Regions from separate parts of the Streptomyces sp. NPDC007808 genome, predicted to be linked through region 1. Evidence: riboswitches for the same ligand, from Rfam matches in the RefSeq annotation. Region 1 holds a riboswitch; each other region holds the start of a gene.
What was found. Region 1 has a riboswitch for cobalamin ahead of ACFYNL_RS08055 (prenyltransferase/squalene oxidase repeat-containing protein). Riboswitches for the same ligand answer to the same signal wherever they lie in the genome.

Region 1 (7,476 bases):
GCAGGTGGACGGGCATTTTGCCGCGTACATGGCATCCGATTTGTCCGACTAAAGAGGATCGTAGGTGACCTGGGTCATGTGGGGTGGTTCACCGTGCCCGTGACGACCCGCACCCGGCCCTTCACCGAGCGGGAGCGTCGAATGTGACCGGGCTCTCGAAGGCCGCCCGACGCGTGGCCCGGCGCAGCGCCTTCAGGATCGCCGGACCGAGGACGAAGGTGAGGAGCACCGTCACGATCGCCCTGCCCAGGTCCCAGCCGAGCGAGGTGGCCAGACAGTACGCGACGAAACGGGCGAGGTTGGCCGACGGGCCGGCCTGCGGGTCCGGGGAGATGGGCGAACCGTCCGCGATGAGGAACGGCCAGCCCTGCATGTTCATCACCGTGCCGTAGGCGAAGGCGGCGAGAAAGCCGTAGCCGGCCAGCAGGAGCAGCTCGGCGCGGCCGCGGAGGCGGTCCGGGCCCGGCAGCAGCCCCGCGCCCATCGTGAACCAGCCCATCGACAGCATCTGGAACGGCATCCACGGCCCCACCCCGCCCGTGAGCAGGGCGGACGCGAACATCGTCACCGCGCCGAGGACGAAGCCGAAACCGGGGCCGAGGACCCTGCCGCTGAGCACCATCAGGAAGAACATCGGCTCGACACCGGCCGTGCCCGCGCCGAGGGGGCGCAGGGCGGCACCGGTCGCCGCCAGCACGCCCAGCATCGACACGGCCTTCGGGCCCAGTCCGGACTCGGAGATGGTCGCCGCGACGACGGCGACCAGGAGGAGCAGCAGGCCCGTGAACAGCCAGGGGGCGTCCCTGGCGTGGGCGGCGACCTGCGAGGCGGGCGGGGCGAGGAAGGGCCAGCCGAGCGCGGCGACCCCGACCGAGCTGACCAGGACGAGCGCGGCGACGGACCGCGGGCCGAGGCGGATCGGACGGGCCTGCCGTCGGGTGCCGGTCATGCCAGGGCCTCCCGCACCTGCGTGACCGTGAGCCACCGCTGCGGGGCCAGGATCTTGGTGACCTGCGGGGCGAACGACGGGGAGGAGACGACCACCTCGGCCGTCGGGCCGTCGGCGATCACCTCTCCCTCGGCGAGCAGGACCACCCGGTGCGCCAGCTCGGCGGCCAGCTCCACGTCATGGGTGGCCAGGACGATGGCGTGCCCTCGGGCGGCGAGGTCGCGCAGCAGCGCGACGAGGCGGGCCTTCGCCGCGTAGTCGAGGCCGCGGGTCGGTTCGTCGAGGAGCAGCAGGGGAGGACGGGCCGTCAGGACGACGGCCAGGGCGAGGGTGAGCCGCTGGCCCTCGGAGAGGTCGCGAGGGTGGGTGTCGTCGGGGATGCCCGGAAGGAGCTCGCGGACGAGGGCCCGGCAGGTGCCGGGCTCGGCTCCCGCATCGGCGTCGGCGGTCGTGCACTCGGCGGCGACCGTGTCGGCGTACAGCAGGTCACGGGGTTCCTGCGGGACGAGGCCGACGCGGCGCACGAGGTCGCGGGGCGGTGTGCGGTGCGGGGCGGATCCGCCGACGTCCACCTGGCCGGCGGAGGGTTGCACGAGGCCGACCAGGGTGTTGAGCAGGGTGGACTTCCCGGCGCCGTTGCGGCCCATCAGAGCGACGGTCTCACCGGGGGTGACGGTCAGGTCCACCTGGCGCAGGGCCCGGACCTGGCCGCGCGTGACGGACAGGGCCCGTACCTGCGCCGTGCACGGGGCCGAGGGGGCGGGGGTGCGGCCGCGCCGGAACCAGCGGCGGGGAGCGGATGGGCCCGAGCGGTCGGGGGCTTCGGAGTGGGGGCGGGTGTGGGGCGCGGGTGGTTGGTCGCGCGTTTCGCCGTGCCCCTCGCGCGTTTCCCCGTGCCCCTCGCGCGTTTCCCCATCCCCCCGGAGGGCGCCGTCGGCGCGCTCACCGAGACGTTCCCGCAGGGTTGCCGCCCGTCGCCGGGCGTCCCGGACCGTCAGGGGCAGGGGCGACCAGCCCGCCAGCCGGCCGAGGTCCACGACCGGCGGGGACACCGGGGAAACGGCCATCACCTCCGCCGGTGTGCCGAGGACCGGGGGTGCGCCGGGGGAGGGGAGGAGGACGACCCGGTCGGCGTACTGCACGACCCGCTCCAGGCGGTGCTCGGCCATCAGGACCGTCGTGCCGAGGTCGTGGACCAGCCGCTGCAGAACGGCGAGGACCTCCTCGGCGGCGGCCGGGTCCAGGGCCGAGGTCGGCTCGTCGAGGACCAGGACGCCGGGGTGCGGGGTGAGGACCGAGCCGATCGCGACACGTTGCTGCTGGCCACCGGAGAGGGTGGCGATGGAGCGGGCGCGCAGGTCGGCCAGGCCCAGCAGGTCCAGGGTCTCCTCGACACGGCGACGCATGACGTCCGCGGCGAGGCCCAGCGACTCCATGCCGTAGGCCAGTTCGTCCTCGACGGTGTCGGTCACGAAGTGGGACAGCGGGTCCTGCCCCACCGTGCCCACCAGGTCGGCCAGTTCGCGCGGCTTGTGGGTGCGGGTGTCCCGGCCCGCCACCGTGACCCGGCCGCGCAGGGTGCCGCCGGTGAAGTGCGGCACGAGGCCGCTCACCGCGTTGAGGACGGTGGACTTGCCGACCCCCGACGGACCGACGAGCAGCACCAGTTCACCTTCCGGAACCTCGAAGTCCAGGTCCTGCACGATGGGGCCGGTGGCACCGTCGTAGGTCACGGAGACGTTCTCGAAACGGATCACGACGGCTCCTTGCGGACGGGACTGGGATCGCGACTGGGATCGGGGCTGCGGGGTGCGGGGCTGACGAAAGCGGGGAGCAGGCCGAGGAGGACGGCCGCCGCGGGCCACAGCGGGAGGGTGGGGGCGACGAGGGGCACCACACCGGGGTTCAGGGCGGCCGGGTCGCGGGCGGCGGCGAGGGTCAGCAGGGCGGCGACGGCCACACCGGACCCGGCGACCAGCCGGGCGCGGACGTCCCAGCGGTCCGGGCGGTAACGGGTGCGCAGGGTACGGCGACCGCCGAGACGAAGCCCCGCGAGTGCGGCGCCGAGCCCGACCAGCAGCACCGGCAGGCCGTACGTCCCGCCCTCGGCGGTCAGCAGCCCGTACGTTCCGGCGCACACGCCCAGCAGGCCGCCGAGGGTCAGCGCGGTGGTCGTACGGCGGACGCGGGCCGGTACGTCGGCGCCGCGGCCGTAGCCGCGGGCGTCCATCGCGGCGGCGAGGGCGACCGAGCGCTCAAGCGCGCCCTCCAGGACCGGCAGTCCGACGTGCAGCAGGCCGCGGACACCCCGGTCGGGGCGTCCGCGCAGACGCCGGGCGGCACGCAGGCGCTGGACGTCGGCGATGAGGTTCGGGGCGTACGTGAGCGCCACGACCACCGCGACACCCATCTCGTAGAGGGCACCGGGGAGGGACTTCAGGAGGCGGGCCGGGTCGGCGAGCGCGTTCGCCGCGCCCACGCAGATGAGCAGGGCGGCCAGCCGCAGCCCGTCGTAGAGGGCGAACAGGAGGGTCTCGGCGGTGACCTTCCCGCCCAGGCGGATCCCCTGGGCCCAGTCGGGCAGGGGAAGTTCGGGCAGGGCGACGATCACATGGGTGCCGGGGACGGGGGAGCCGAGGGCCACGGCGAAGAAGAGACGGATGAAGAGCACGGCGAGGGCGAGCTTGACGAAGCCGCCGTAGGAGCGGGCCCAGGGGGCGTCGGGGCGGCAGGTCGCCACGACATAGGCGGACGTCGCTATCAGGAGGGTGAGCAGGAGCGGGTTGGTGGTGCGGGTGGCCGCGGTCCCGAGAGCCAGAGCCCACAGCCACCAGGCGCCGGGGTGCAGCCGTGCCCCGGCCGTCACGGTCGCCGCCGTCGTGCCTGCCAGATCGCTGCCGCTCCCAGTACGGCCACCGCGGCGATCCCCGCCACCAGGCCCACCGACGGGCCGCCGTCCGAGCCGGCCTCCCCCTCGGCGGCCGGCTGCAGCGCGGGCGTCGGCCGGTCGGCCGTCCCCGAGACCTGCTCGCCGCAGCCCTTGCGCGGGTAGCCCGCGATCGCGCACAGCAGGGCGTTGGTGTCGTAGCGCAGCGGCTCGGCCACCTCGGCCAGGGCCTCGGCCGTCGTCGCGTCCGGGGCCAGCCGTGCGCAGGCCGTGCGGCGGGCCGGGGGTGTCTCGCCCGACGGGGCGTCCCGCGGGGTCCCGAAGTCGATGACCAGGGCGACCCGCTTCATGCCCTCGCGCGCCGGTGTCCGCGCGCAGATCACCTCGAACACGGCGGCGCCCCGAGGCCGCGCCGCGTCCCCGGAGTCCTCGCTCACCGCGAACCTGAGGCCCTGGACGTCACCGTCGGACGGGCGGGCGGTGGCGGGGCCCTGGGTGGCGTAGGTCCAGGTGTTGCCGTCCCGGTCCCAGAAGGACCAGTAGCGGTAACCGGCCGCCTGGGCGGGCAGGGTCACGCCCGCCAGGACGGCGAGCGCGGCGAGCAGGAGGGTCAGAGCGCGGCGGACCACGGTCACTTGCCCTTGTTGCGGCCGCTGATCAGGAAGCCGACACCGATGCCCGCGACCAGGCCGACGCCGACGATCCACCACCAGCTGACGCCGCCGTTGTCGTCCTCCTCCCGCTCCGCGGCCTTCGCCGACGCCGACGCGTCCGGCGCGGACCGCGGCGCCGGGCCCGTCGCGTTGAGCTGCCGGATGAGGTCCGCGCCGCCGAAGTCCCGAGGGTCGGTGCCGGTCGCGTGGGCGGCGAAGATCAGCTGGGCGTAGGCGGCGGGGCCGCTCTGCCCGGCCCACTTCGCGGAGTTCCGCTCCAGCCAGCGCAGCGGCTCGCGGGCCGCGTCGGCGCCGGATCGCGCGGCGAGCGCGACGACCGCGTCGGCCGTGTTGCCGTAGTCGGGCTGGTCCTTCGCACCGGGCATCACGGACTTCAGGTACCCGGTCCCGCTCAGGGCGCGGCCGAGGTAGGCGGTGCCGTTGAGGGCCGCGTCGGCGGGGGTCGGGCTCTTGCCGCCGAGGCACTTCGGGGCGTCCTCGGCCGCCTTGCCGGGCGTCGTCACGAGGCCCTTGCCGAGCAGGCCCAGCACACCCGCGGCGGTCGCGTCGGCGTTGGCCGCCAGCGCCCCCTTCTTGCCGGGCTGGAACGCGAGCGCCCCGGCGTCCTCGTCGCCGCACGGCAAGGACAGCTCCAGCAGGGCGTCGTACGGGGACCTGCCGTCCTTGCGCACCTCGCCGGGCTTCTCGCCGACGGCCGCGAGCGCGCCGATCACCACGGAGGTCGAGTTGGCGTCGCTCGCGCCGCCCGGCACGTACCCCCAGCCGCCGTCCTCGTTCTGCACGGACTTCAGCCAGGCCACCGCCTTGCCGGCCGCGCTGTCGTGCCCGCCGAGCGCGGCGAGGGCCTGGACGGCGGCGGCCGTGTTGTTGGTGTCGACGGGGGTCTTGGCCCCGCAGTCCTTCGAGACGTCGGCACGGTAGGGGGCGAACGACCCGTCGGCGCACTGCTGTCCGGTCAGCCAGTCCACGGCCTCGTCGGCCGGCTTCACACCCACCGTGTCCTGGGCGAGCAGCGCGAGGGACTGCCGCCACACCCCGTCGTACGTCGGGTCGGACGTGCCGTACAGGCCGGCCGGGAGCGCCACGGACGGCGACGCGGACGGGTCGGCGGCGAAGGCGGGCGTGACCGTGCCGATCACGGTGACGGCGGCCAGGACCGCGGCGGTGCGGCGGACGTGCATGATCGGCGAATGCCCTTCCCTGAAGGGGCCGGGCAGCACAGGGAGACCCCGGGCGGCTCGGCTCCGTATACCTCGACGGTGCCGTGCTCCGGCCGGCTGCCGGTGCACGTGAGCCGGTCACGAATCCGTACGGGGCGATCCGGCTCACCGGCCTTCTCCGACCGGTTCACGGTTGCGGGTCAGCGCCGGATTTGCACCGGCTTCCCCCCGTACGGGTGTGATGACGACGCGGCCACTCTACCGGCCCGTAGGGAAACCGCTGAGGGGAGGCCGGGGCGCGGACAGGTTCGGGCGCATGGGGATCACGGGGAGGACCGGACGGCTGCCGGCCTCGGGGCGCGCGTGCGACGTGTACGAGATCGACGAGGCGTGGGTGCTGCGCCGCGACCGGGAGGGCCACGCCGACGGACGCGCCGAGGCCGCCCGGGGGCCCATGGCGTCCATGCTGCTGCTTCACCACGCCACGTACGTCACCGGATCACTCCCCGCCACCGCCTCCGCCCTCCCCAGCTTCACCAGCCGCCGTACGTGCGCCTCCGCCTCCGCGATCGCGATGTTCCGTGAGCCGTACGGGATCTGCTCCCAGGGCCGGTTCCACTCCATGCGCTCGGCGAGCTGCCAGGGGGTGAGGGGTTCGCGCAGGAGAGCGCGCAGGCCGGTGAGCCGGGCCTCGTGGTGGGTCAGCAACTCCCGTACGCGGGCGGGCGCGTCGGTGAACGCGTGCTGGTGGGCTGGCAGGACTTCGGCGGGGGCGAGCCGGCCGATGCGTTCGAGGGAGTCGAGGTAGTCGCCGAGGGGGTCCGTGACGGTGGTGTCGTCCGGGTCCTCGTACAGGCCGATGTGCGGGGTGATGCCGGGCAGGAGGTGGTCGCCGGAGAACAGGCGGCCGTGCCCGGCGAGCCGGTCCGGGTGTTCTTCCTCCAGGTGCAGGCAGACGTGGCCGGGGGTGTGGCCCGGGGTCCAGATCGCGCGCAGGCGGCGGCCGGGCAGGTCGAGGAGCTCGCCGGGCACGATCTCGCGGTCGGGGTCCGCGGGGGAGAAGCCCGGCAGGTTCCCGGGACGGCGGGCGGTGCGCAGCGGCGCCACATGGGCCTCGGGTGCGCCCGCCGCGGTGAGCTTGTCCGCCATGTAGGAGAACCAGCGCTCCGGGCGGGTCGCGCGGGTGCGCCGGACGATCGCCGCGTCCGCCGCGTGCATGGCGATCCAGGCACCGGAGGCCTCGCGGACCTTGCCGGACAGGCCGTGGTGGTCGGGGTGGTGATGGGTGATGACGACACCGTGGATCTCGGCGGGCGCCGTGCCGCAGGCCGCGAGTCCTTCCGCGAGCGTGTCCCAGGAGGCCGGGTCGTCCCAGCCGGTGTCGACGAGCACCGGGCCGCGGTCGGTGTCGACGACGTACACCAGGGTGTGCCCGAGCGGGTTGTCAGGGATGGGTACCTGGACGGACCGAACCCCGCCCCCGTGGTCGTACACCCGCGCCATGGGTTTCCCCCGTCCTGGCTTCGCTCCACCTGCCACGGTCCCCTGCGGGCCGCCGCCCGCACGGCCATTGCTCACTATAACTAGAACTGGTATCAGTTCCTGAAACAACGTCAGAAACCTTTGGGACTCACGTAACCCGCTCCAGGCTCCGCAGGAGGCGTCGGCCATGACCGAGCTCGTGGAACACGGACAGCTGTTCATCGGCGGGGAGTTGACCGACCCCCTGGGCACGGACGTCATCGAGGTGATCTCGCCGCACACCGAAGAGGTCATCGGGCGCGTGCCGCACGCCTCGCCGGCCGA
Region 2 (7,476 bases), on a different contig from region 1:
CGCGCACGGCCGGCGCCTTGGCCGGGTCCAGGTCGCTGACGAGCGCGTACTCGTCCAGCAGCTGCTCCAGCTTGGCCAGGTCGCCGTAGGTGTCGGCCCGTGCCATCGGCGGCACCAGATGGTCGACGACGGTGGCATGCCCGCGCCGCTTGGCCTGGGTGCCCTCACCGGGATCGTTGACGATGAACGGGTAGACCAGGGGCAGATCGCCGAGCACGGCGTCGGGCGCGCAACCGCCGCCCAGCCCGAGCCCCTTGCCCGGCAGCCACTCCATCGTGCCGTGCTTGCCCATGTGCACGATCGCGTCGGCGCCGAAGCTGTTCTCCAGCCACCGGTACGCCGCCATGTAGTGGTGGGACGGCGGCATGTCCGGGTCGTGGTAGATCGCGATCGGGTTCTCGCCGAAGCCGCGCGGCGGCTGGATCATGACGACGACGTTCCCGAAGCGCAGCGAGGCGAGGACGATGTCCTCCCCGTCGACGTACAGCGAACCCGGCGGCTCGCCCCACGCCCGGAGCATGGCGTTCCGCAGGTCCGGGTCGAGCTTGTCGAACCACGCCCGGTAGTCGGCGAGCGGCACGCGCGCGGGCGCGGCGGCCAGCTGCTCCTCGGTGAGCCACTCCACGTCGTGCCCGCCGGCCTCGATGAGCCGGTGGATCAACTCGTCGCCGTTGTCGGGGTACTCGGTGAGCCCGTACCCCGCCTGCTTCAACGCGTCCAGCACCCGCACCGCCGACGCGGGCGTGTCCAGGCCGACCGCGTTGCCGACGCGCGAGTGCTTGGTCGGGTAGGCGGTGAAGACCAGGGCGAGCTTCTTCTCGGCGTTCGGCTTGTGCCCCAGCCGTGCGTGCCGTACGGCGATCCCGGCGACCCGCGCGGCCCGCTCCGGGTCGGCGACGTACACCGGCACCTCGTCCGGGCCCTGCTCCTTGAAGGAGAACGGGACCGTGATCAGCCGCCCGTCGAACTCCGGGATCGCGACCTGCATCGCCGCGTCCATGGGCGACAGGGCGGCGTCCGAGGCGTCCCAGGCGGCGCGCGAGGAGGTGAGGCACAGACCCTGCAGCACGGGCACGTCCAGCTCGGCCAGCCGGCCGACGTCCCAGGCCTCCTCGTCGCCGCCCGCCGAGGCCTGCGAGGCGTGCGTGCCGCCGGCCGCGAGGACGGTGGCGACCACGGCGTCGGCCTTCCCGAGCAGCTCGTACAGCCCGGCGTCGGCGCCGCGCAGCGAACCGCAGTACACGGGCAGGGCGTTGGCGTCCCGCGCCTCGATCGCGTCGCACAGGGTGTCCACGAACGCGGTGTTGCCGCTCAGCTCGTGGGCCCGGTAGAAGAGCACGCCGACGGTGGGGCGGCCCTCCTGGAAGGTCCGGGTCCCGTGGACGCCGTACTCGGGCATCTTCCGCGGCTCGACGAACCCCTCGCCCGTCAGCAGCACGGTGTCGGAGAGGAACCGGGCGAGTTCGGCGAGGTTGGCGGGGCCGCCCTCGACGAGGTACTTCAGCGCCTCGGCCACGACCCCGGCCGGAACGGACGACTCGGCCATCAACTCCGCGTCGGGCACCGCCTCCCCGCCCAGCAGCACGGTCGGGACACCGGATGCCCTGAGCGCGGCCAGCCCGTCCTCCCAGGCCCGCTTGCCGCCCAGCAGGCGCACGACCGCGATGTCCGCGCCCGCCACGAGCGAGGGGAGTTCGGACGCGACGTCGATACGGGTCGGGTTGCCGATCCGGTAGCCGGCACCGCAGGCCCGGGCCGCGAGCAGGTCCGTGTCGGCGGTCGACAGCAACAACACCGTGCTCATGCGGGCGCTCCCGGGGGGATGAAGGGCAGTCCTCGCGGCGCGCCCGACTCGATGAGCCGCCACAGCGCGTCCGTGTCCGCGTGCTGTTCGATCAGATCGCCGAGCCGGTCGAGCTGCTCCTCGCGCAGCGCGGCGAACGACGTGTCGGGGGCCGGTACGAAGCGGCGGCCCGCGGCGGACGCCACCTCGCGCAGGAACGCCCGCCGAAATCCGTCCGACTCCAGCGAACCGTGCCAGTGCGTGCCCCAGGTCTGACCGACCCGGCAGCCGTCCAGGAAGGTCTCGCCGCCGGTCACTTCGGCGACGCCGTGGTGGATCTCGTAGCCCGCGACCCGCTCCCCGAGGGCCTCGCCCTCCGGCCGGGTGAGGGTCTTCTCGCGGGCGAACCGCACCCGCACGGGCAGGACCCCCAGCCCGTCGACATGCCCGCGGCGGCTCTCGACGTCGTCCTCGATGTGCTCGCCGAGGACCTGGAAGCCCCCGCAGATGCCGAGGACGGGCCGCTGCTCGGCGGCCCTGCGCACGAGGGCGTCGGCGAGCCCCCGCTCGCGCAGCCACTCCAGGGCCCGGACGGTTCCCCGGGTGCCGGGGACCACCACCAGGTCGGCGTCGGCCAGTTCCTCCGGCCGGTCCACGAACCGCACCACGACACCGGGCTCGGCGGCCAGTGCGTCGACGTCGGTGAAGTTCGACATCAGCGGTACGGCGCAGACGGCGACCCGCAGCACGTCCTCGCCGAGGGGCGGCGCGACGACGGACTCCCGCACCGTTCCGCGCAGGGACACGCGCAGCCCGTCCTCCTCGTCGATGCCGAGTCCGTGCCGGAAGGGCAGCACGCCGTACGTCCGGCGCCCCGTGAGGTCGTGGAGCATGTCCAGGCCCGGCTCCAGCAGGGAGACGTCCCCGCGGAACTTGTTGACGAGGAACCCGGCGACGCACTCCTGGTCCTCGCGCGACAGCAGCGCGACCGTGCCGAAGAACGAGGCGAAGACACCGCCCCGGTCGATGTCACCGACGACCAGGACGGGGAGCCCGGCGCCCCGGGCGATCCCCATGTTCACGATGTCGGTCCGCCGCAGATTGATCTCGGCGGGAGAACCGGCCCCCTCACAGATCACCGCGTCATACGTGCCCCGCAACTGCTCCAGACAGTCCAGCACCGTCCCGAGCAGCCGCTGCTGCCGTCCGCCGTGGTACCCGCGCGCGCTCAGCTCGCCCACCGGCTTGCCCAGCAGCACGACCTGACTGCTCTGCTCGCCACCGGGCTTGAGCAGCACGGGGTTCATCAGCGCGGTGGGTTCGACGCGGCAGGCCTGCGCCTGCATGGCCTGCGCCCGCCCGATCTCCGCGCCCTCGCGGGTGACGAACGAGTTGAGGGACATGTTCTGTGCCTTGAAGGGCGCGACCTTGACGCCCTGCCGTACCAGCCACCGGCAGATCCCCGCCGTGACGACGCTCTTGCCCGCGTCGGACGTGGTGCCGGCGACGAGAAGACCACCGCTCATGCTCATTGCCCCCTCTTCAGCAACCGGGCTCCGGCGCACACGCCGAGCGCGAGCCAGGTGACGCGCCGCGACAGCCGCACGGCGCGTTCGACGTCGGGCGTGCCGACGGCACGCCCCCGCGTGTTCAGCACGGGCCGGTGCTCCACCCGCCCGCCGTACGAGAGCGTCCCGCCCAGCCGCACCCCGAGCGCTCCGGCGAACGAGGCCTCCACGGGCCCGGCGTTGGGGCTCGGATGCTTCGCCGCGTCCTCCCGCCAGGCGCGTACGGCACCCCGCGGATCGGGTCCGGCCAGCGCCGCGAGTACGGCGGTGAGCCGCGCGCCCGGCCACCCGGCCACGTCGTCCAGCCGCGCCGAGGCCCACCCGTAGCGCCGGTACCTGGGCGACTTGTGGCCCACCATGGCGTCCAGCGTGTTCACGGCCCGGAAGCCGACCAGCCCCGGCACACCCCCGACGGCCCCCCAGACCAGCGCCCCCACGACCGCGTCGGAGGTGTTCTCGGCGACGGACTCCACCACGGCCCGCGCGATCCCGTCCGCGTCCAGCGCCTGCGGGTCCCGCCCGCACAGATGCGGCAGCCGCGCCCGCGCGGCCTCCACGTCCCCCGCCTCCAGCGCACGCGCGACGAGCCGGGCCTCGCGGGCCAGCGACGTCCCTCCGACCACCGCCCAGGCGGCGGCGCCGGTCAGCGCGACGGACGCGGCCGGGGAGGTGCGGACGGCGCGGGCGGCGACGGCGCCCAGTGCCACGGCGCCACCGGCGCACACGGCGGTGTGCAGCGCACCCCACGCGCGGTGGTCGCGCCACAACACCCCCTCCACGGCGGCGGCGGCCCGTCCGAACGCGGCGACCGGATGCCCGCGGTGGGGGTCGCCGAGCAGCAGATCACCGAGAAGTCCGGCGGCGGCACCGTACGCGAAGACGCGATCGGCACGCATCGGCGTCAGCCGGCCGCGGGGAAGGGCAGAGCCCTGGTGCGGGACCTCAATCTCGAACGGCAGCCGAGCATCGCGTTATGTCCTCACTCAGGGTGTCCACGCCCTGGTTCGACGAGACCGGCGGCGAGAGTTCCTGGCTCCCGGGGCTTTCCACCCCGGTGACAGTGGCGGGACCGCGCCGGATTCACACCGGCTTCCTCTTCTGCCGCCGTACATGGCCCCGGCAGTCCACCACGGGGTCGGAAGGGCCGTCAACTTGCCGTTGACCTGCGGAGGGAGAGTGTGCGGAGGCCCACACACGCGTGAGGTGCGAGACGGTGTTCCGTCCCGCACCCCGGGTGCTCGCGCGCGCTCCGGCGCACTGTTGCTCAGGCCACGAGCGCTCTGTGCGTCAGGCCACGATCGGCGTGTGTGTCAGGCCACGATCAGGTAGATGCCGTAGCCCACGGCCGCCGCGCACGCCGCGAAGCAGGCGTACGCCCCGGTGACCGCGAGCGCGGCCGAGTCGCCCTGGGCCGCCGCACGTTCGCGGCGGGACAGGCCGGAGATGCCGAGGGTGAACAGGCCCACCAGGGCAACCGTGACCACGAGGCTGACCCCGAAGACGGAGCCGAGAGCCGCCCAGTCGATCTTCATGCTTCTACTTCCTTGAGTAACCGGCGAGGAGGAACCGGGTGGGGGTCAGACCGACGCCTTCGACGGCGTCGACTCGGAGGTCTGGGGCGGGACCGTGGCCGTGATGTCCTCGGCCACCGGGTGCGCCGGCGGCACGGTCACGGCGGCCATGGCCTGGGTCACCACACCGGCCGGCTCCTCGGTGTCGTTGACGTTGGTGTGGTCGACGACCTCGCGGCGGGAAATCTTCCAGATGGCGGCGCTGGAGACGACCAGGAAGACCGCGACCAGGCCCGTGCCCCAGGCGCCGAAGCCCGTCACGTACTCCGCGAGCGCGCCGACCAGGGCTGCCGCCGGCAGGGTCAGGCCCCACGCGACGAACATCCGGGTCGCCGTCGACCAGCGGACCACGCCGCCCTTGCGGCCGAGGCCCGCGCCCATCACCGCGCCGGAGACGGAGTGCGTGGTGGAGAGGGAGAAGCCCAGGTGGGAGGAGGCCAGGATGACCGTGGCCGCGCTGGTCTGGGCGGCGAAGCCCTGCTGCGGCTGGAGGTCGGTCAGGCCCTTGCCCATGGTGCGGATGATGCGCCAGCCGCCGAGGTAGGTGCCGAGCGCGATGGCGACGCCCGCCGAGAGGATGACCCACATGGGCGGGTCGGAGTCGGGGGCGAGGGTGCCGCCGGCGACCAGGGCGAGGGTGATGATGCCCATGGTCTTCTGGGCGTCGTTCGTGCCGTGGGCGAGGGAGACCAGGCCGGCGGAGGCGATCTGGCCGGCGCGGTAGCCCTTCTTGGACGCCTCGCCGTCGGCCTTCTTGCCGAGGGTGTAGGTCAGGCGGGTGGCCAGCATCGCGGCGATGCCCGCGACCAGCGGGGCGGCGATCGCCGGGATCAGCACCTTGGTGACGAGCACGTCGCCGTGGACCGCGCCGAAGCCGGCCGAGGCGACGGTGGCGCCGATCAGGCCGCCCATGAGGGCGTGCGACGAGCTGGAGGGCAGGCCCACCAGCCAGGTCAGCAGATTCCACAGGATCGCGCCGACCAGCGCGGCGAAGATGACTTCGGGACGGATGCCGGCCTCGTCGACGAGGCCCTTGGAGATGGTGTTGGCGACCTCCACGGAGAGGAAGGCGCCGACGAGATTGAGGACGGCGGACATGGCCACCGCGACCTTGGGCCTCATGGCGCCCGTGGAAATGGTCGTGGCCATCGCGTTCGCGGTGTCGTGGAAACCGTTCGTGAAATCGAACGCGAGTGCGGTTACCACCACAATCGCGAGGATCAGCGAGAAGCTTTCCATTTACCCAGGCAATCGTTCGAGGTCATTGGCTTGCTGAACGTAGGTAACCTGAGTGAACGGAAGGTGAACTGGGGCGGGCCGCACGGTGTCCGACAGGGAGGGTTTCTCCCATGCGGGCGGAGGCTCTCGTTCCGTCTGGCGGCGCGCAGCCCGGGCGGGGCGGGGCCGGTGGCCCCCGGGCGGACGTCCTCAGCCGGGTCACCGACCCGTCGAAGAGATTCTGGTCACCCGGCAGCCGCAGCCGTCGCCGCCTCTCGTCCGACGGGGACGCGGACGTCTCGGCGCGTGCGGATCCGGTACCCGTCCTGGGCGGACTCAAGGCCGTGCCGGGGTGCCGGCTGGCAGGATCGCCGCATGACTGAGGAGCTGCACGAACAGCGAGGCAGGAAGGTGCGCCCCGAGGAGCTGGAAGCCTGGGAGGCGCTGGTGGCGACCGCGCGGCGGACCGTGGCCGACGGGCTGGTGGTCGGCACGTCCGGGAACGTCTCGGTGCGCGTCGGGGACACCGTCCTGGTCACGCCGTCGGGCGTGCCGTACGACCGGCTGACCGCGGAGGACGTGACCGGGGTGGACCTGGAGGGCCGGCAGGTCCTGGGTGCCCTGGTGCCGACGAGCGAACTGCCGATGCACCTCGCCGTGTACCGCACCACCGACGCCGGCGCCGTCGTCCACACGCACGCGGTCCATGCGACGGCCGTCTCGACCCTGGTCCCCGAGCTACCGCTGATCCACTACATGGCGGCGGCGCTCGGAGGACCCGTCCGAGTCGCCCCCTATGCGACGTACGGCACCGAGGAGTTGGCCGACAGCATGCTCCGGGCCCTCACCGACCGCACCGCCTGTCTCCTCCAGAACCACGGCACGATCGCCTACGGCGCGAGGCTGGCCCAGGCCTACGACCGCACCGCCCAACTGGAGTGGATGTCCCGCCTGTGGCTCACGGCCTCCTCGGTGCCGGGCCGCGCGCCGAGCCTGCTGTCGGGGGAGCAGGTGGCCGAGGTGGGGGAGCGGCTGCGGGGGTACGGGCAGCGGGAGTGAGGCGCGGGTCGGGTGGGGGGCCGTCCGGCGGCGGCCCTCACCCCGAGTCGTCCTCCCACTGGCCCGACCCCGTCCGCGCCCGGACACTGGATCCGTGCGCACTGTCAAAACGACGGCCGCTGCCGTCACCGTGGCCCTGGCCGCCGGCGTCGCGAGCGTCGCCGCCGGGCGGTACGCCAGTGGTGCCGCCCTGACGGCCTCTCCCGGCAGGCCCCTGCCCACCGAACCCCGGCTCACCGTGCACGCCACGGCCGCCGGCCAGATCACCCTCACCCGC
Region 3 (7,476 bases), on a different contig from region 1:
GGCATGTCGATGCCATCACCGTGACGCCGGGGCTCGTGCTCGCCTATGTCCGCGGCAGCAGGCCCCGGCCGTACCGGGTCCAGGTGCGGTTGCGGACGCTCGGCGACGACGACTGGGCGCGGTTCCTGGACTCCGCGGCGGACCGGCCGGGGCACATCGCCGCGCTGCTCGACAAGGAGATGCCCCAGTCCCTCGCCGACTGCGGCGTCCCCCTGCTGCCCGGCCCCGGCGATCTGGACCCCCACTGCAGCTGCCCCGACAACGGCCACCCCTGCAAGCACGCCGCCGCACTCTGCTACCAGACGGCCCGCCTGCTCGACGCCGACCCCTTCGTCCTGCTCCTGTTGCGCGGCCGCGGTGAACGCGAACTGCTCGACGCACTGTCTCGCCGCAACGCCACCCGCGCCGCACGCGCCGCGCAGGACCGGGAGCCGGCGCCCCTCCCCGGGGTGCGGGCCACCGACACCATCGCGTCGGATCGGCAACTCCCTTCCCTGCCGCCTCCGTTGCCCGTGCCCCCGCACCCGGAGCAGCCGCCCGCCTATCCGGCGGCTCCGGGTGGCCCCGACCCCTTCGCGCTGGACCAACTGGCGACCGACGCCGCGGCCCGAGCGCACGCCCTGCTCAGTACCGGCCGCGACCCGGTGGCGGACCTGACCCTGTGGCAGGACGCGGTCCGGCTCGCCGCGGCTCGCCCCGGCTCCGGACTCACCGGCGCCACCCGCGGTCTGTACGCCGCCCTAGCCTCCGCCGCCGACCGCACCCCTGCCGAACTGGCCCGGGCGGTCGCCGCCTGGCGCCAAGGGGGACTTGAGGGCCTCACCGTCCTCGAAGAACCCTGGGACCCACCGGCCGGCCGGTTCGACCGGGCACGCCCCTTGCTTCTCGCCGCCGACCTGCCCGCCTTCCGGCCCTGGCGCAACCGCCTCACCCACCCCCACGGCCACGTCCAGCTCCGTTTGGGCCGCGACGGCCTCTGGTATCCGTACGAGTCGGAACCGGGCCGCGACGACTGGTGGCCGAGGGGCACTCCCGACCTCGACCCGGTCGGTGCCCTGACCGGCCTGGGCGTCTCGCCCGACGGCTGACACGGCCCCGGTCAGGGACCGGCCCCGGGCAGCGGAGACGCTGATGATCAGTCCGGGGCGGTGGGCTCGGACCGGACCCGCTGGGCGACGTCGCGCAGCTTGATGTTGTGGTGCTGGGAGATGCGGCGCAGGACGCTGAAGGCGTCGTCTTCGCTCAGGCGGTGGCGTTCCATGAGGATGCCCATGGCCTCGCCGATGGCGTGCCGGGTCTGCATGGCGTGTTCCAGCTGGTCGATGGTCCGGGCGTCAGCCAGGGCGACGGCGGCGTGCGAGGCCAGCAGCCAGCCCGCGGTCTCGATGTCCTTGCTGAAGGCTCCGGGACGCCGTGCGTACAGGTTCAGCGCGCCGAAGTCCTCGTCGTCGGTGTACAGCAGTACGCCGGTCATGCTCCCGATGCCCAGCCTGCGCGCCTGTTCAGCGAAGCGCTGCCAGGTCTGCTGTGGCTGGGTGAGGTCCGCGATCCGGTACACCCGCTCGCCGTCCTTGCCGCGGGCGAGATCGAAGCAGGGACCTTCGCCGAGTTCGCCCTGCAGGCGGTCCGACTCATGCACCATGTCTCCGCAGGCGGCCAGTGTCACGGCCCGGCCCTTGCGCACCGCGAGGATGCCGGCGGCGGTACAGCCGTCCACCAGCTTCACCGCCGACGCCACGATCTCGTCCAGGGTCGCCTGGACCGAGTCCTGTGCCAGCAGTTCCCGCGCCAGCACAGCCATCTGCTCGGCGTACTCCTGCCAGTCCACCGCCACCACCCCGCCTCGATCGCCGGTTCGGTCACAGTACGCCAGCCCCGCCCTTGTCGGGGGCGGCGGTGTCCACCGGGCGGACGGCGTGCGGGGCAGCTCCTCAAAGGCCGTCCGGATCGTGCCTCGGCGTCGAACGTCCGTACTCGTGGCTCGTGGCTGGTGGCTCGTGGCTGGGCCGTGTGCATGCCGCCGTCAGCTGTCGGCGACCGTCCCCAGGAAGCGGATGTGCGGCCGGGCACCCGGACCGGGGTGGGTGACCGCGGCGCGTACGCCGTAGACGTCGGCGATCAGGGACTCGGTCAGCGTGGCGCCCGGGGCTCCGGCGGCCACCACCCGGCCCTGCCGGAGGATGACGACCTGGTCGCAGTACATGGCCGCCAGGTTGAGGTCGTGCAGGGCGACGACGCTGGTGACGGGCAGGTGGGCGACCAGGTGCAGCAGGTCGAGCTGGTGGTGGATGTCGAGGTGGTTGGTGGGTTCGTCCAGCAGCAGCTCGCGAGGCTCCTGGGCCAGGGCACGGGCGATCTGGACGCGTTGGCGTTCGCCGCCCGAGAGCGTCTGCCAGGGCTGGTCGGCCCGGCCGCCGAGTCCGGTGCGTTCCAGGGCGGTGCGTACGGCGTTCTCGTCCGCCTCGGTCGTGGGAGTCCAGGCGCGGCGGTGCGGAATGCGGCCGAGGCGCACCACGTCGCGGACCGTCAGTTCGACGAGGGTCTCGGCGTGCTGCTCGACCACCGCCACGCGCCGGGCGATCGCGCGGCGGTTCCAGTCGGGCAGGGGGCGCCCGTCAAGGGTGACGACCCCGCAGGCCGGGGCGAGCACCCCGGACAGCAGCCGCAGCAGCGTCGACTTCCCCGAGCCGTTGGGACCGAGCAGGCCGGTCACGGAGCCGGGCCGAGGGTCGAGGCTGACACCGTCGAGGATCAGCCGCCCGTCGACGGTGCGGCTCACACGGTCGGCGACGAGGGTGGGCGGCCGGCCGGGCGACTGCTCGGCGGCTGTCGGCCCACCGGTCGTCCGCCCGACCGTTGCCGGCCCCTCGGTGGTCGATCCGCCGGTCGTCCGCTTCGCGGATGTGGGCCCGGCGGTCACCGGCGTGGCGGGTGCCGGCCCCTCGGGTGCTGGTTCGTCAGGTGCAGACCCGTCAGGTGCAGACCCGTCAGGTGCCGCTCCGGGGTGCGGAGGCCGGGAATCCTCGTCCCGGCGCCCGGTGCCGATCGTCATCGCCGCCTCCTCGTGCGGTACAGGACCAGGACGAACGCCGGAACGCCGACCAGCGACGTCACCACGCCGACCGGCACCTCCTGGGGGTCGAGGACGGTACGGGCCAGGGTGTCGGCCCACACCAGGAACACCGCCCCGGCGACCGCGGTGACTGGTAGCAGGCGGCCGTGCCCCGGGCCGACGAGGGCGCGGGCGGCGTGCGGCAGGACCAGGCCGACGAAGCCGATCGCGCCCGCCGCGCTGACCAGGGCGGCGGTCAGCAGCGCGGTCACGCACAGCAGCACCAGCCGGGTCCGGGCGACCGCGACCCCGAGCGTCGCCGCCGCGTCCTGGCCGAAGGCGAAGGCGTCCAGGGTGCGCGCGTACCCGAGACACACCACGAGGGCGAGCCCCAGGACGGCCAGGCACAGCCACACCTCGCTCCAGTCGGCCCCGCTGAGCGACCCGAGCAGCCAGAACAGCACGCCCCGGGTGGTCTCGGCGTCGGCCGCCGTCATCACGACGAACGAGGTCAGCGCCGAGAACAACTGCATGGCGGCCACCCCGGACAGCACGACCCGGTCCGTCGTCCCGCCGAGCGTGTGACTGAGCAGCAGCACCAGCGCGAACGAGCCGACCGCGCCCACGAACGCGCCCCCGGAGACGGACAGGACACCGCCCCCGGCGCCGAGGACGACCACGACGACGGCGCCGGTAGACGCCCCGGAGGACACGCCCAGGACGAACGGGTCGGCGAGCGGGTTGCGCAGCAGCGACTGCATCACCGCTCCGCACACGGCGAGTCCTGCCCCGCACACCGCGGCGAGCAGGGTGCGCGGCAGCCGCAGGTTCCACACGATGCCGTCCCGGATGGGGGACAACTCCGTGCTGCCCCAACCGAGATGGGAGGCCACCGCCGACCAGACGTCGCCGACGCCGATGTCCGCCGGGCCGATGGTGATGGCCACGGCGACGGACGCGGCGAGCACCGCCAGTCCGGCACCCAGGCCGGCCGCGTCACGCAGCGCGCGGGCGGCGGTCCGCGACGGCCGGGCCGCGGGCGGGCGCAGGGTGGTGGTCATCCGGCGAGCCGGTACTCGCGCAGGGCCGCCGCAACCTTCTCCACGCCCTCGACGGTGCGGATGGTCGGGTTCATCACCTGCCCGCTGACCAGCACGTACCGCTTCTTCTTGACCGCGTCCATGTTCCTTGTCGCCGGGTTGGACTCCAGGAAAGCGATCTTCTTCGCGGCGGTCTCCGCGGTCTGCCGCTTGCGGGTCAGGTCTCCGATGACGAGCACATCGGGGTTGCGGTCGGCGACGGTCTCCCAGTTGATCTGGGGCCACTCCTGCGTGCTGTCGTCGAAGACGTTCTTCGCGCCGAGCGCGTGCGTGATGATGCCGGGCGCGCCACAGCAGCCCGCCATGTACGGGGACTCCTGGTTGGCGAACCAGTACAGCACTGTCGCGTCCTCGGCCCGGGTCGCGGACGTGGCCTTCGCCACCCGGGCCTTCAGCTCGGCGACCAGCTTCTCCGCGCGCGCCTCCACCCCGAAGATCCGCGCCAGTTCCCGCACTTCGCGGTAGACGGTCTCCATGGTCAGCGGCCTCGTCCGGGAGCCGTCCCCGTCGCCGCCGTTGTCCTTGCCCTCGCAGTCCGCGGGCGAGAGATACGTGGGCACCCCGAGCTCCTCGAACTTCTCACGGGGTGCCACTCCGCCCTTGCTCAGCAGGGACGTGAAGGAGGCGGCGACGAAGTCCGGCTCGGTGTTCAGGACCTTCTCGAACGACGGCTGGTTGTCAGCGAGCCGGGGAACCATCGCGTTGGCCGTCTCCAGTCCCTTCATGACCGGGTCGGTCCAGGTGGCGGTCCCCACCATGCGGTCGGCCAGGCCGAGGGAGAGCATGATCTCGGTGGTGCCCTGGTTCAGGGACACGGCCCGCTCGGGCGGGGCCTTGACCGTCACCTTCTGCCCGCAGTTGGCGAGCGTGACGGCCTTGCCGCCGGAGCCGCCGGACGCGCCGGCCCCGTCGGACGACGAGCCCGCACCGCACGCGGACAGCAGCAGCGCTCCGGTCAGGAGCAGAACGGAACAGCGGACGGAACGTGACAGGAGCACGGTGTGACTTCCTCGGCGTCGGGGCCCATGCGCGGAGCCCGTTCGGACGGTCTGCTGCCAGCAGGTCTTCGGACTCGGGATCGCCCTGACGGGGCGCCTTCCCGGATCCGGCCGTGGCCGTGCTCCAGTGGCTGTTGCCCCGCCCGTCACCCTTACCGCTGCGCGTCAGTTCCGGACTCTCACCGGATTCCCTGACCCGTGTACGCGTACGACCGCGCCCACGGATTCGACTGGCGTCCGGAAGTTACCACGCGCTCACCCGCCCCCGCTGGGGTGTGATCGCCTTCGCCAGGGGCCTTTTCCGGCCACGGACTCTGACTGACGGTCAGCCTCCCGCTCCCACCGGAGCGGCCTCCCGCTCCCACCTCAGCGCTCGACACCCTCCGCCGCCCTCGGCGTCGAGTCCACCGTCGACCGGGCGCCGACCGGGCCGGAACGGAGCCGAGGCGGCGGGCAGCACCGCCGTCCCCGTCGCACCCCCGGCGTCGGCGCCCCTTCCCCCACCGACGTGACCTGGCCTTCCACCCTCATCGCCCGGGCAGGAGAAGGCCATCGGGCGCAGGCCCCATTTCCTTGAGGACACACAGTGCAGACGGCCCGGCCGGGTGCCGGGCCAGACGGTTCAGGTGTGCTGCGCCTGGGGTGCCCTGGGAGACGAGTGACCAGGCAGTGGTGTCCGTGCTGACCAGGTCTTGGCCCGGGGGATGGCACGGACTTCGGATGATGGGGTCGCCCTGAACGCCACAGCGTCCGCAGCGCAGCCACCACCGTGTCCGTCGGGCACAAGTCCGGGCGCCCGTACCGAGTGCCACTCGCTGCACGGCGGCACGTCAGCGATTTCCCATATCCCTGCCACGGCCGGGACCTGTGCGCCGGAGCAACCAGACCCGAGGATCGCTCGCAAACCGGGCGCCATGAAAGCAGGGGGTCAGCGAGTCAGCTCAGCGCCTCACGCCCAGATGGCTCAGGCCCAGGCGACGACCAATGCAGTTGCCTTGGCGCCAGTGGCCGTGCTCAACGCTGGTGGCCCCGTGCTCGATACTCAACGCTGGTAGCCCCGTGCTCTACGCCGACGCCGTGTCCGCCGGGGTGTCAGCCAAGGTGCTGTTGGAAGAAGGCGGCCGCCTCCCTGCCGACCCGAACGCGGACAGTCGGGTCGGCAGGTTCCGGGGCGAAGAAGTCGTCGTGGCGGACATCGGGGCCGGCCGAGCCACCACTCGCTGTGGGAATGTGCTCCAGGTACGGCTTGGTGTCGACGTCGTACGGGTTGACCGTGTCTGCTCCACCCCAGCGGATGCCCACAGGCACCCGCACGGTTGCCAGGCTTTCCGGGGTCACGAGACTGCCCACACCGGGGGCTACCTGGAAGACCGCCCGCACTCGGGGATCCGAGAGGTCTGCCGCGGCGGCATCCAGCGCACGTCGTGACGACTCGTCCAGTGGATACTTCTTCCGCAGCGCGTCCAGTGCGCCGGGGAACTCGGGGATCTCCGGCAGAGGGATCGTTCCCGTCAGCACAGCCCACAGGATCTGCGGATCGACACGGGCCCCGGCAAGGGCCGCCGCCGTGTAACCGCCGAGGGAGAAACCCGCTACACCGACCGGACCGAGCAACTCTTCCCGGGCGAGCGCTTCGAGTGCGAAGGAGACGTCCCGGGGCCGTTCCCATACGTGGAGAAAGCCCTCCGGCTCGTAGCCGTCGACGTAGTTGTTGCCGTGGTGATCGAGGGCAACAACCCGGAAACCCGCCTCGCGCAGCGGTCGTACCAGCCACTCCATGTCGCTGCCCGAACCTCCGGTGCCGTGAGAGACGACGACAAGCGGAGCGGGTGCGGCCTGTGGGTGGCTCGGCTCCCACAGGTAAAGACGGACAGGGCGCGGACGAGTCGGATCCCTCAGGTCACGTCGGGACTCGTCGAGCAGGACACGTATCAGCGGCTGTCCCTGTCCAGAGATCATCATGGCGACATCGTAGGGGGGCGCCTGTCCCAAGTGCGGGTCTTCCAGCCCGGCAGGTGCTCTTCGGCTATGTGGTCGGGGTTGTGGGCCCAGCGGCCTCGCTGCACAGTGCCGCGTTTGGCGCGGGTCCTCAGCACCGGCCATCGGTTCGGCTTCTTGATCGCGCGCGGGCAGTCCCGGTTGTGCCGGGGCGGGAGGAGACGTGCGCGTGCCTTCCGCCCGGCCTCGGTGAGGGAACGGGTGAGGCTGGCGGTGGTCGCTCCGAACTGGGAAGGGATGCTGCGCCGGACGATGCGGACGCACTTCAGGCAGAGATACGGTCGGCGTCCGCTGGTGGGTCGGAGGTGAGATCCGGAGGCGCTGGTGC
Region 4 (7,476 bases), on a different contig from region 1:
GCAAGGACGACGTGGCCCTGCTGATGGCCCGTCTCAACGGCATCGCACCGCGGGACGTCGCCGAATGGCGGCTCTCCCTCGATCCCGTGGAGGTCGGGCGGGCCCGGGCCGTGGTCCGCGAGCAGCTGCGCGCATGGGGCCTGCCGACACCGGCCGACAGCGCGGAGCTGATGGTCAGCGAGCTGGTCACCAACGCCCTGCGGCATTCCCACAGCCGCCCGGTCGTACTGCGTCTCGTGCGCGGAGACACCCTGCTGTGCGAGGTCGACGACGACGCCCACGATCTGCCGACCCTCCTCAGCGCGGGCCCCCACGACGAGGCCGGGCGAGGGCTGCGTGTGGTGAGCACACTGGCCCGCGAGTGGGGCACCACCCGGACCGGTGGCGGCAAGACCGTATGGTTCGAACTCACGCTCCCGCGGCGCTGATCACGTCTGCCCGCCGAGGGCGACGACGGCACGCCGGTCGCGAACGCGGAGTGAAGGTGTGCGTCACCGGCTTGTAGCCGTCACCCGGCCGCGATAGACCGTACTCGCCCGCCCGTTCACGGCGGGTCGGCATCGCACCCTGGGGAGTCGGTCATGAGCGTGACGAGTCGGTACCGCGAGGCCTGGGAAGGCTTTTGGAGTGAGGCCCCGGACGAACAGGGGGCGGTGTTCTGGGACGCGGAGCCGGCTCTGACCGTCGGCCGCCACCTGGCACTGTTCGAGACGCACCTGACCGATCCCGGCCTGCCGATGGTGGACCTGGGCTGCGGCAACGGCACCCTGACCCGGTTCCTCGCCGACCGCTTCCCCCGCGTCGTCGGCGTAGACCTGGCCGACGCGGCACTTCGGCATGCGCGCACCTGCGACCCCGCGGGACAGGCGACGTACCGCCTGTTCGACGCCGTGGACAAGACCGAGGCCGAGACGCTGCACGCCGAACTCGGTGACGTCAACGTCTATATGCGGGGCGTCCTGCACCAGGCCGAGCCGGACGACCGGCAGCCCATGACGAACGGGATCGCCACGCTGGTCGGCGAGCGCGGCCGTGCCTTCCTCGTCGAGCTCTCCGCGTCCGCGAAGCCGGTCCTGAGGGGCCTCGCCCAGAGCCCCGCCGGACCGCCCGCCAAACTCGCGCCGATCTTCCGGCACGGCATCGCCCCGGGTGAGGTGGCCGACGCCGCGATACCCGAGTATCTGCGGGCGGCCGGGCTGAGCGTGCTCGCGAGCGGCGAGATGCCGCTGGTCACCACGGAGTACCGGCCCGACGGCACACGGATCGAGCTGCCGTCGATGTGGATGGTGGCGGGCCGGACCGCCTGACCGGGCACCAGGCCGTGACCGCAAAGTCCCGCCTGCCCCGCGAATCCTGGCACGCACTCTCGCCGCACCGGGCGGAGCCCCAAGTACATCCAGTACGAGGGACTCCGGACGGACGACGTGCCACCGAGTCCTGAGCCGGGGCGTGGCCTCAGGACTCGGTGGGCACGCAGAGCACCGGTGTGCGGGACAGGTGCAGCAGCTTGTGCGGGGTCGAGCCCAGCAGGGCCCCTCGCAGCGGGCTCTCACCCCAGCTGCCGACCACGATGCACCGGGCCGCGTGCCGGGTCGCGGCGTCCACCAGCGCCTCCGCGGGTTTCCGGTCGACCACCTCGATCCTGGTCGGCACGCCGGCCTCGTCGGCCACCGCGACGGCGTGCGCGAGCGCGGCCCGGCCGGTCTCGTGAAGGGCGTCGCGGTGGGCGGAGTACTCCTCGCCGAGCGCGCCCGGTGCCGCGGCGCCGTAGACCAGCACGAGCGGCTCGCCGAACGCCGCCGACACCTCGATGGCGACCTGCAGGGCGCGCACCGCGCCGGGGGACTCGTCGTAGCCGAGAACGATCGACATCCTCAGCCCTCCTTCGTGTCGCCGTGGACCAGTGCGGGGTCGGCCACCTCGGGGCGTTCGGACCAGAAGGCGGGCGCCGTCACACGCCGCACCAGCATGAAGATCACCCCCGCGAGGGTGATGCCGATGCCGATGACCAGCGGGGGGCCGAGCCCGAACCACGAGACGCCGCTGTAGGAGTTGGCGGGATCGGACATGTCGCTGATCGACTCGACCAGCAGCCAGACCAGCAGCCCCGCGCCGACCACGGGGCCGAGGCCGATGAGGACGAAGTGGTGCAGGCTCTCGGTGAGATGACGGCGGTGGTAGACCGCGCACGCGACACCCGTCAGCGCGTAGTAGAACGCGATCAGCAGCGACAGCGCGGTCAGCGAGTCGAAGAGGGCGTTCTCACTGATCCGGCGGACGGCGAGATACCAGGCGATGGCGATGCCGGCCACCCACCAGGTGCTCACGTCCGGGGTGCGGAACCGTGCGTGGATGTGACCGAAGTGCGCCGGCAGGGCGCGCCGGCGCGCCATGGACAGGGCGGTGCGCGAGGCCGGGATGATCGTCGTCTGAGTCGACGCCAGCCCGGAGGTCGACACGGCCAGCAGCACCACCCAGTCCCACGCCCCCATCGCCTCGTCGGCGAGCAGGGCGAAGATGAACTCCTCCTCCTCGGCGTTCTCCGCCAGGTAGGCGGGCCCCGCGTAGGCCACGACCGCGACGGCGACCGCCACATAGGTCACCAGCAGGATCACCGTCGACCACACGGCCGCCCTGCCGGGCGCGGTGGCGGGGTTCTCGGTCTCCTCGGTGAGGTTGACCGCCGACTCCCAGCCCCAGTAGATGAACACGCCCAGCAGCAGACCCGCCGTCAGCTCCGCGCCCCCGGCGCCGAAGGGATCCAGCCAGCTGATCGACGGGTCGGCGGAGTCGAGCGTGCCGGTGTCGGCGTAGACGCGGTAGATCGCCACCACGGCGAACGCCAGCAGGCAGCCGACCTGCGCGAGGATGAGCACGTTCTGCACCCTGGCCGAGACCTCGGTGCCGATCACGCACACGGCCGTCATCACCAGGATGAGCAGCACCGTGAGCGCCTCGCGCGCGAAATCGTTCTCGACCCAGCCGTCGAGGCCGACGGCGAGCAGGGCGAAGGTCACCGCGACGTCGGCCAGTGAGCCGATCACCAGGACCCCGGTCATGGTGATGGCCCAGCCGCCGAGCCATCCCGCCCACGGGCCCATCGCACGGGTGACCCAGGAGAAGGTGGTCCCGCAGTCCTGGTCGACCTTGTTGAGGTAGTAGAACGCCGACGCGATCAGCAGCATGGGCACGAAGGACGCGAGCATGACGCCCGGCGCGTGGACGCCCACCAGCGCCACGACCGGGCCGATGGCCGCGGCCAGCGAGTACGCGGGCGAGGTGGCGTTGAGACCGATGACGAGTGCGTCGAGGAACCCGATCGCGTCGGCCTTCAAACCGCTCGCGGGCCGGGTGTCCGCGCTGCCTTCGGTCATGCTGCCTCGCCTCGGTCGGGTACGACCACATGAAACCGGCAGGCACGGGGCCCGGCGCGCCTTGGACTCCCCAGCGCGGGATGTATCACCCGAGTGCGCTCGTACGGGAACGTCAGCCGTCGGCCGCAACCGCGGGCGGGGTCTGCGTCCGAGCCATGACGGCCAGGTCGGCGGGGCTGCGCGGGCCGGGTGCCGCGTCGTCCAGCAGGCCGTGCGCGCGGAGCACCTGGGTGGCCGCGATGCCCCAGGGCAACCGCAGGCCGGCCTGCTGGAGGAGGTCGGTGCGGGCCAGCATCGCGGGCGCGGCGCCGGTGCGTACACCGGACGGCGTCAGGAGCGCCGCGTCGTCCGCCCACCGCAGGGCGAGGTCGACGTCGTGGGTGGCCATCACCACCGTGGTGCCGCCCGCGCGCAGCCCGTCGAGGGTGGCCAGCAGGCGTTCCTGGCCGTCGGGGTCGAGGCCGGCGGTCGGCTCGTCCAGGATCAGCACCCTCGGCCGCATCGCCACCGCGCCCGCGATGGCGGTGCGCTTGCGCTGCCCGTACGACAGCAGGTGCGTGGGCCGGTCGGCCAGCGCGGTGATGTCCAGGGCGGTGAGCGCCTCGTCGACCCGCGCCCGTACCTCGGCATCCGCGAGGCCGAGGTTCAGCGGGCCGAAGGACACGTCCTGGGCGACGGACGCCGCGAACAGCTGGTCGTCGGGGTCCTGCACCACCAGCTGGACGGTCGTCCGCAGCCGGGTCAGCCCCTTGCGGTCGTAGGTGACCGGGGAACCCTCCACCGTCAACCGGCCCTGATGCGGGCGCAGTCCGCCGCTGAGCAGCCGCATCAATGTGGTCTTGCCGGTGCCGTTGCGCCCGAGCAGCGCCAGCGCGCGCCCCTCGTGCACGTCGAAGTCGAGGCCGTCGAGAACGAGGGGGCCGTCCTCATAGGCGTAGGACGCGCCCCGCAGGGCGACCAGGGCGGTGGGCTCGCTCATGGCAGGGCCTTCTCCAGTACGAGGGTGAGGGCGGCCAGCGCTGCGAGCAGCACGCAACTCGCGGCCGTGAAACGGACGGAGACCCGGGCCTCGGGCACCAGGACGCGCAGGGTACCGTCGTACCCCCGCCCGGCGAGCCCGGCCTGGAGCCGGGTGGCCCGGTCGAATGCGCGCACGAAGGCGACGGCGCCGAGCCCGGCCAGGGAACGCCACTCCGCGGCCCGGCTCATGTGCCCGAGCCGAGCCGCCTGGGCCTCCCGGATGCGGCGCACCGAGTCCAGGAGCAGGAAGCTCATGCGGTACGTCACCAGGGCCACGTCGACCACCGGCGCGGGCACCCCCGCCTTCACCAGCCGGGGCAGCAGATCGGACATCGGCGTGGTGAAGGCGAACAGCAGCACCCCGAGGGAGGCCGCCGAGGTGCGCAGCAGCAGCTCCCCGGCGCGCAGCGGACCGCCGTCGGCGAGCGAGACCATGCCCCCGGGACCGCCGACCTGGACGAGCAGCGTCACCGCGCCGGTCACGCAGAAGCCCAGCGGCACCCGGTACGCCCGCCACAGCCGGCGCCCCGGCACCCCCGCGGGACCCAGCAGCACCAACAGGGCGGTGACCAGCACCAGGGCCCCGCCCGGCCAGGGCGGCAGCGAGATCGCGAGCGCGGTGAGACCCAGCCCGAGCACGGCCTTGTCCACGGGGTGGCGGCGGCGCCAGCGACTGCTGTGCGCCGCCGCGTCGATCGGCAGCACGCGGGCTCAGTCCCCTTCGGCCGACGACTTCCCGGCGGTGCCGCTCGGGACGCTCCCGGCCTCCCGGTCCCGGTCCCGTTCCCGCTCCAGCGCCCGCTGCTCACCCTGCCGCCGCCCCCGGTGCAGACCGAAGTAGTAGGCGAGCACTCCGGCGCCGAGGGCCGCCTGCAGGGAGAACAGCGCCGACTCGATCTCACCGGACGGCGGTTCGTACAGGGGTGAGAACCAGGGCTCGTAGTCCGGCTCGATCTCGGTGATCGCCGACTCGGCCTCACCGTCGGCGCCCGTGAACGGCTCCTCCTTGTGGTCGCCGAGGCCGAGCGCCAGCGGCAGCACGGCCAGCGCGGCCACCACGAGCAGCAGCACGAGGTTGATCCTGGTGTTCTTGCTCATCGGGCCACCGCCTCCGTCTCGGTCCGGGACTGCTTCTTGGCGAGGAGCACGCCAAGCCGGGTCAGTTCGCCCTTGCTGGACTGCACCAGCAGCCGCATGACGAGCACCGTGAGCAGGCCCTCGCTCACCGCGAGGGGGATCTGCGTGAGGGCGAAGATGGAACCGAACTTGCCGAGCGCGCCCAGGAATCCGCTGCCCGGGTCGGGGAAGGCGAGCGCCAGCTGGACGCTGGTGACGCAGTAGGTGGACAGGTCGGCGACGAACGCGCCGAAGAAGACGGCGACCATCAGCGGCACGTCGAAACGCCGCAGCAGCTTGTAGACGGCGTATCCGGCCCATGGCCCGACGATCGCCATCGAGAAGACGTTCGCGCCGAGCGTGGTCAGACCGCCGTGCGCGAGCAGCAGCGCCTGGAAGAGCAGGGTGATCGTGCCCAGGACCGCCATGATCGGGGGCCGGAACAGGATGGCGCCCAGCCCCGTGCCGGTGGGATGGGAGCAGCTCCCGGTCACCGACGGCAGCTTGAGCGCGGACAGGACGAAGGTGAAGGCTCCGGAGGCGCCGAGGAGCAGGGTGCTCTCGGGATGCTCCCTGACCTCACGGGTGAGTGAACGGACTCCGTGGACGACGAACGGCGCCGACGCTACGCTCCAGGCGACCGCGTGCGCCGGAGGCAGGAAACCCTCGGCTATGTGCATGGCTCAGCAGACCCTCTCCAGCACCTCGTGGATGGTTGACGTGCCTTGGCCGGTCTCCTGGCTGACGGGTACCACCGCCCGTGCTCCGCCTTCCCGGGTCCGGAGGGACCCAGTGGCTGCCCGTGAGGGCTGGAGCCGGACTTCCCGATTCACAGTGGCGAGGGCCGCACCGGCATCACACCGGATTTCCCGTTCACCAAGGCGTGGTGACAGTAGTGCCCGCAGCGGGTGGCTGACAAGCGGGCCCCGGGGGCGTGAAAGTGGCGTTCGCCCGCTTCATGGCGGGTTTCCCCCTCGGCGCGTAACGTGACGGAACATGAAGATCCTCATCAGCGCCGACATGGAGGGCGCCACCGGCGTGACCTGGCCGGGGGACGTGCTGCCGGGGACGCCACAGTGGGAGCGGTGCCGCGGGATGTTCACCTCGGACGTCGACGCCGCCGTGCGGGGATTCTTCGACGGGGGCGCCGACGCCGTCGTCATCAACGAGGCGCACTGGTCCATGCGCAACCTGCTGTTGGAACGGCTCGACGAGCGGGCTCAGATGCTCACCGGCCGGCACAAGGAACTCTCCATGGTCGAGGGCGTCCAGCACGGCGACGTGGACGGGATCGCCTTCGTCGGCTACCACGCGGGCGCCGGCATGGAGGGTGTCCTCGCCCACACCTACCTCGCGAACCAGATCACAGGGGTGTGGCTGAACGGCGTCCGCGCGAGCGAGGGGCTGCTGAACGCGCACGTCGCCGCCGAGTACGGCGTGCCCGTCGTGCTCGTCACCGGCGACGACGTGGCCTGCGAGGACGCGCTCGGGTACGCGCCCGGCGCGCTGAAGGTCGCCGTCAAGGACCATGTCTCGCGGTACGCGGCGGTGTGCCGTACGCCGGCCAGGACCGCCGCCGGCATCCGCGCCGCGGCCAAGGAGGCCGCCTCGCTGGCGGTCCGTCAGGAACCGGTGCGCGCGGGGCCGTTCACGGTCGCTGTCGAGTTCGACGCCGAGCACCTGGCGATGGCCGTCACCGTCGTCCCGGGTGTGGAACGGACCGGGGAGCGGAAGGTGGCGTACACGAGCGAGCACATGTACGCGGGAATCCGTACCTTCAAGGCAGTGACCACGATCGCCTCGGCGGCGGTGGAGGAGCAGTATGGCTGACCAGCAGGCACTGGACGAGGTCGTGACGTTCACCTCCGACCTCATCCGCGTCGACACCACCAACCGCGGCGGCGGGGACTGCCAGGAGCGCCCCGCCGCCGAGTACGCGGCCGCGCGGCTGGCCGAGGCGGGTCTG

Region 2: it holds a riboswitch for cobalamin, as region 1 does, so the genes downstream of both, ACFYNL_RS37670 (cobalamin biosynthesis protein) here and ACFYNL_RS08055 (prenyltransferase/squalene oxidase repeat-containing protein) in region 1, are expected to answer to the same signal.
Region 3: it holds a riboswitch for cobalamin, as region 1 does, so the genes downstream of both, ACFYNL_RS29410 (ABC transporter substrate-binding protein) here and ACFYNL_RS08055 (prenyltransferase/squalene oxidase repeat-containing protein) in region 1, are expected to answer to the same signal.
Region 4: it holds a riboswitch for cobalamin, as region 1 does, so the genes downstream of both, ACFYNL_RS29035 (energy-coupling factor ABC transporter permease) here and ACFYNL_RS08055 (prenyltransferase/squalene oxidase repeat-containing protein) in region 1, are expected to answer to the same signal.

Annotation. Positions count from the first base shown of each region.
Region 1 is NZ_JBIAEQ010000002.1:395,160-402,635, reverse strand. It holds gene ACFYNL_RS08075 (ECF transporter S component) at 122-949, opposite strand; gene ACFYNL_RS08070 (ABC transporter ATP-binding protein) at 946-2,706, opposite strand; gene ACFYNL_RS08065 (energy-coupling factor transporter transmembrane component T) at 2,703-3,815, opposite strand; gene ACFYNL_RS08060 (SCO2322 family protein) at 3,812-4,465, opposite strand; gene ACFYNL_RS08055 (prenyltransferase/squalene oxidase repeat-containing protein) at 4,468-5,691, opposite strand; cobalamin riboswitch at 5,805-5,956, opposite strand; gene ACFYNL_RS08050 (MBL fold metallo-hydrolase) at 6,145-7,173, opposite strand; gene ACFYNL_RS08045 (aldehyde dehydrogenase) at 7,340-7,476, shown strand, end outside.
Region 2 is NZ_JBIAEQ010000012.1:212,138-219,613, forward strand. It holds gene cobN (cobaltochelatase subunit CobN) at 1-1,804, opposite strand, end outside; gene ACFYNL_RS37665 (cobyric acid synthase) at 1,801-3,309, opposite strand; gene ACFYNL_RS37670 (cobalamin biosynthesis protein) at 3,312-4,247, opposite strand; cobalamin riboswitch at 4,355-4,487, opposite strand; gene ACFYNL_RS37675 (hypothetical protein) at 4,662-4,883, opposite strand; gene ACFYNL_RS37680 (anion permease) at 4,929-6,161, opposite strand; gene ACFYNL_RS37685 (class II aldolase/adducin family protein) at 6,516-7,199, shown strand; gene ACFYNL_RS37690 (alpha/beta hydrolase) at 7,294-7,476, shown strand, end outside.
Region 3 is NZ_JBIAEQ010000008.1:231,285-238,760, reverse strand. It holds gene ACFYNL_RS29430 (SWIM zinc finger family protein) at 1-1,088, shown strand, start outside; gene ACFYNL_RS29425 (ANTAR domain-containing protein) at 1,136-1,828, opposite strand; gene ACFYNL_RS29420 (ABC transporter ATP-binding protein) at 2,024-2,779, opposite strand; gene ACFYNL_RS29415 (FecCD family ABC transporter permease) at 3,049-4,113, opposite strand; gene ACFYNL_RS29410 (ABC transporter substrate-binding protein) at 4,110-5,150, opposite strand; cobalamin riboswitch at 5,213-5,343, opposite strand; gene ACFYNL_RS29405 (alpha/beta hydrolase family protein) at 6,243-7,112, opposite strand.
Region 4 is NZ_JBIAEQ010000008.1:149,698-157,173, reverse strand. It holds gene ACFYNL_RS29070 (SpoIIE family protein phosphatase) at 1-428, shown strand, start outside; gene ACFYNL_RS29065 (class I SAM-dependent methyltransferase) at 582-1,307, shown strand; gene ACFYNL_RS29060 (universal stress protein) at 1,456-1,872, opposite strand; gene ACFYNL_RS29055 (APC family permease) at 1,875-3,374, opposite strand; gene ACFYNL_RS29050 (ATP-binding cassette domain-containing protein) at 3,487-4,353, opposite strand; gene cbiQ (cobalt ECF transporter T component CbiQ) at 4,350-5,099, opposite strand; gene ACFYNL_RS29040 (energy-coupling factor ABC transporter substrate-binding protein) at 5,106-5,492, opposite strand; gene ACFYNL_RS29035 (energy-coupling factor ABC transporter permease) at 5,489-6,190, opposite strand; cobalamin riboswitch at 6,220-6,406, opposite strand; gene ACFYNL_RS29030 (M55 family metallopeptidase) at 6,507-7,340, shown strand; gene ACFYNL_RS29025 (M20/M25/M40 family metallo-hydrolase) at 7,333-7,476, shown strand, end outside.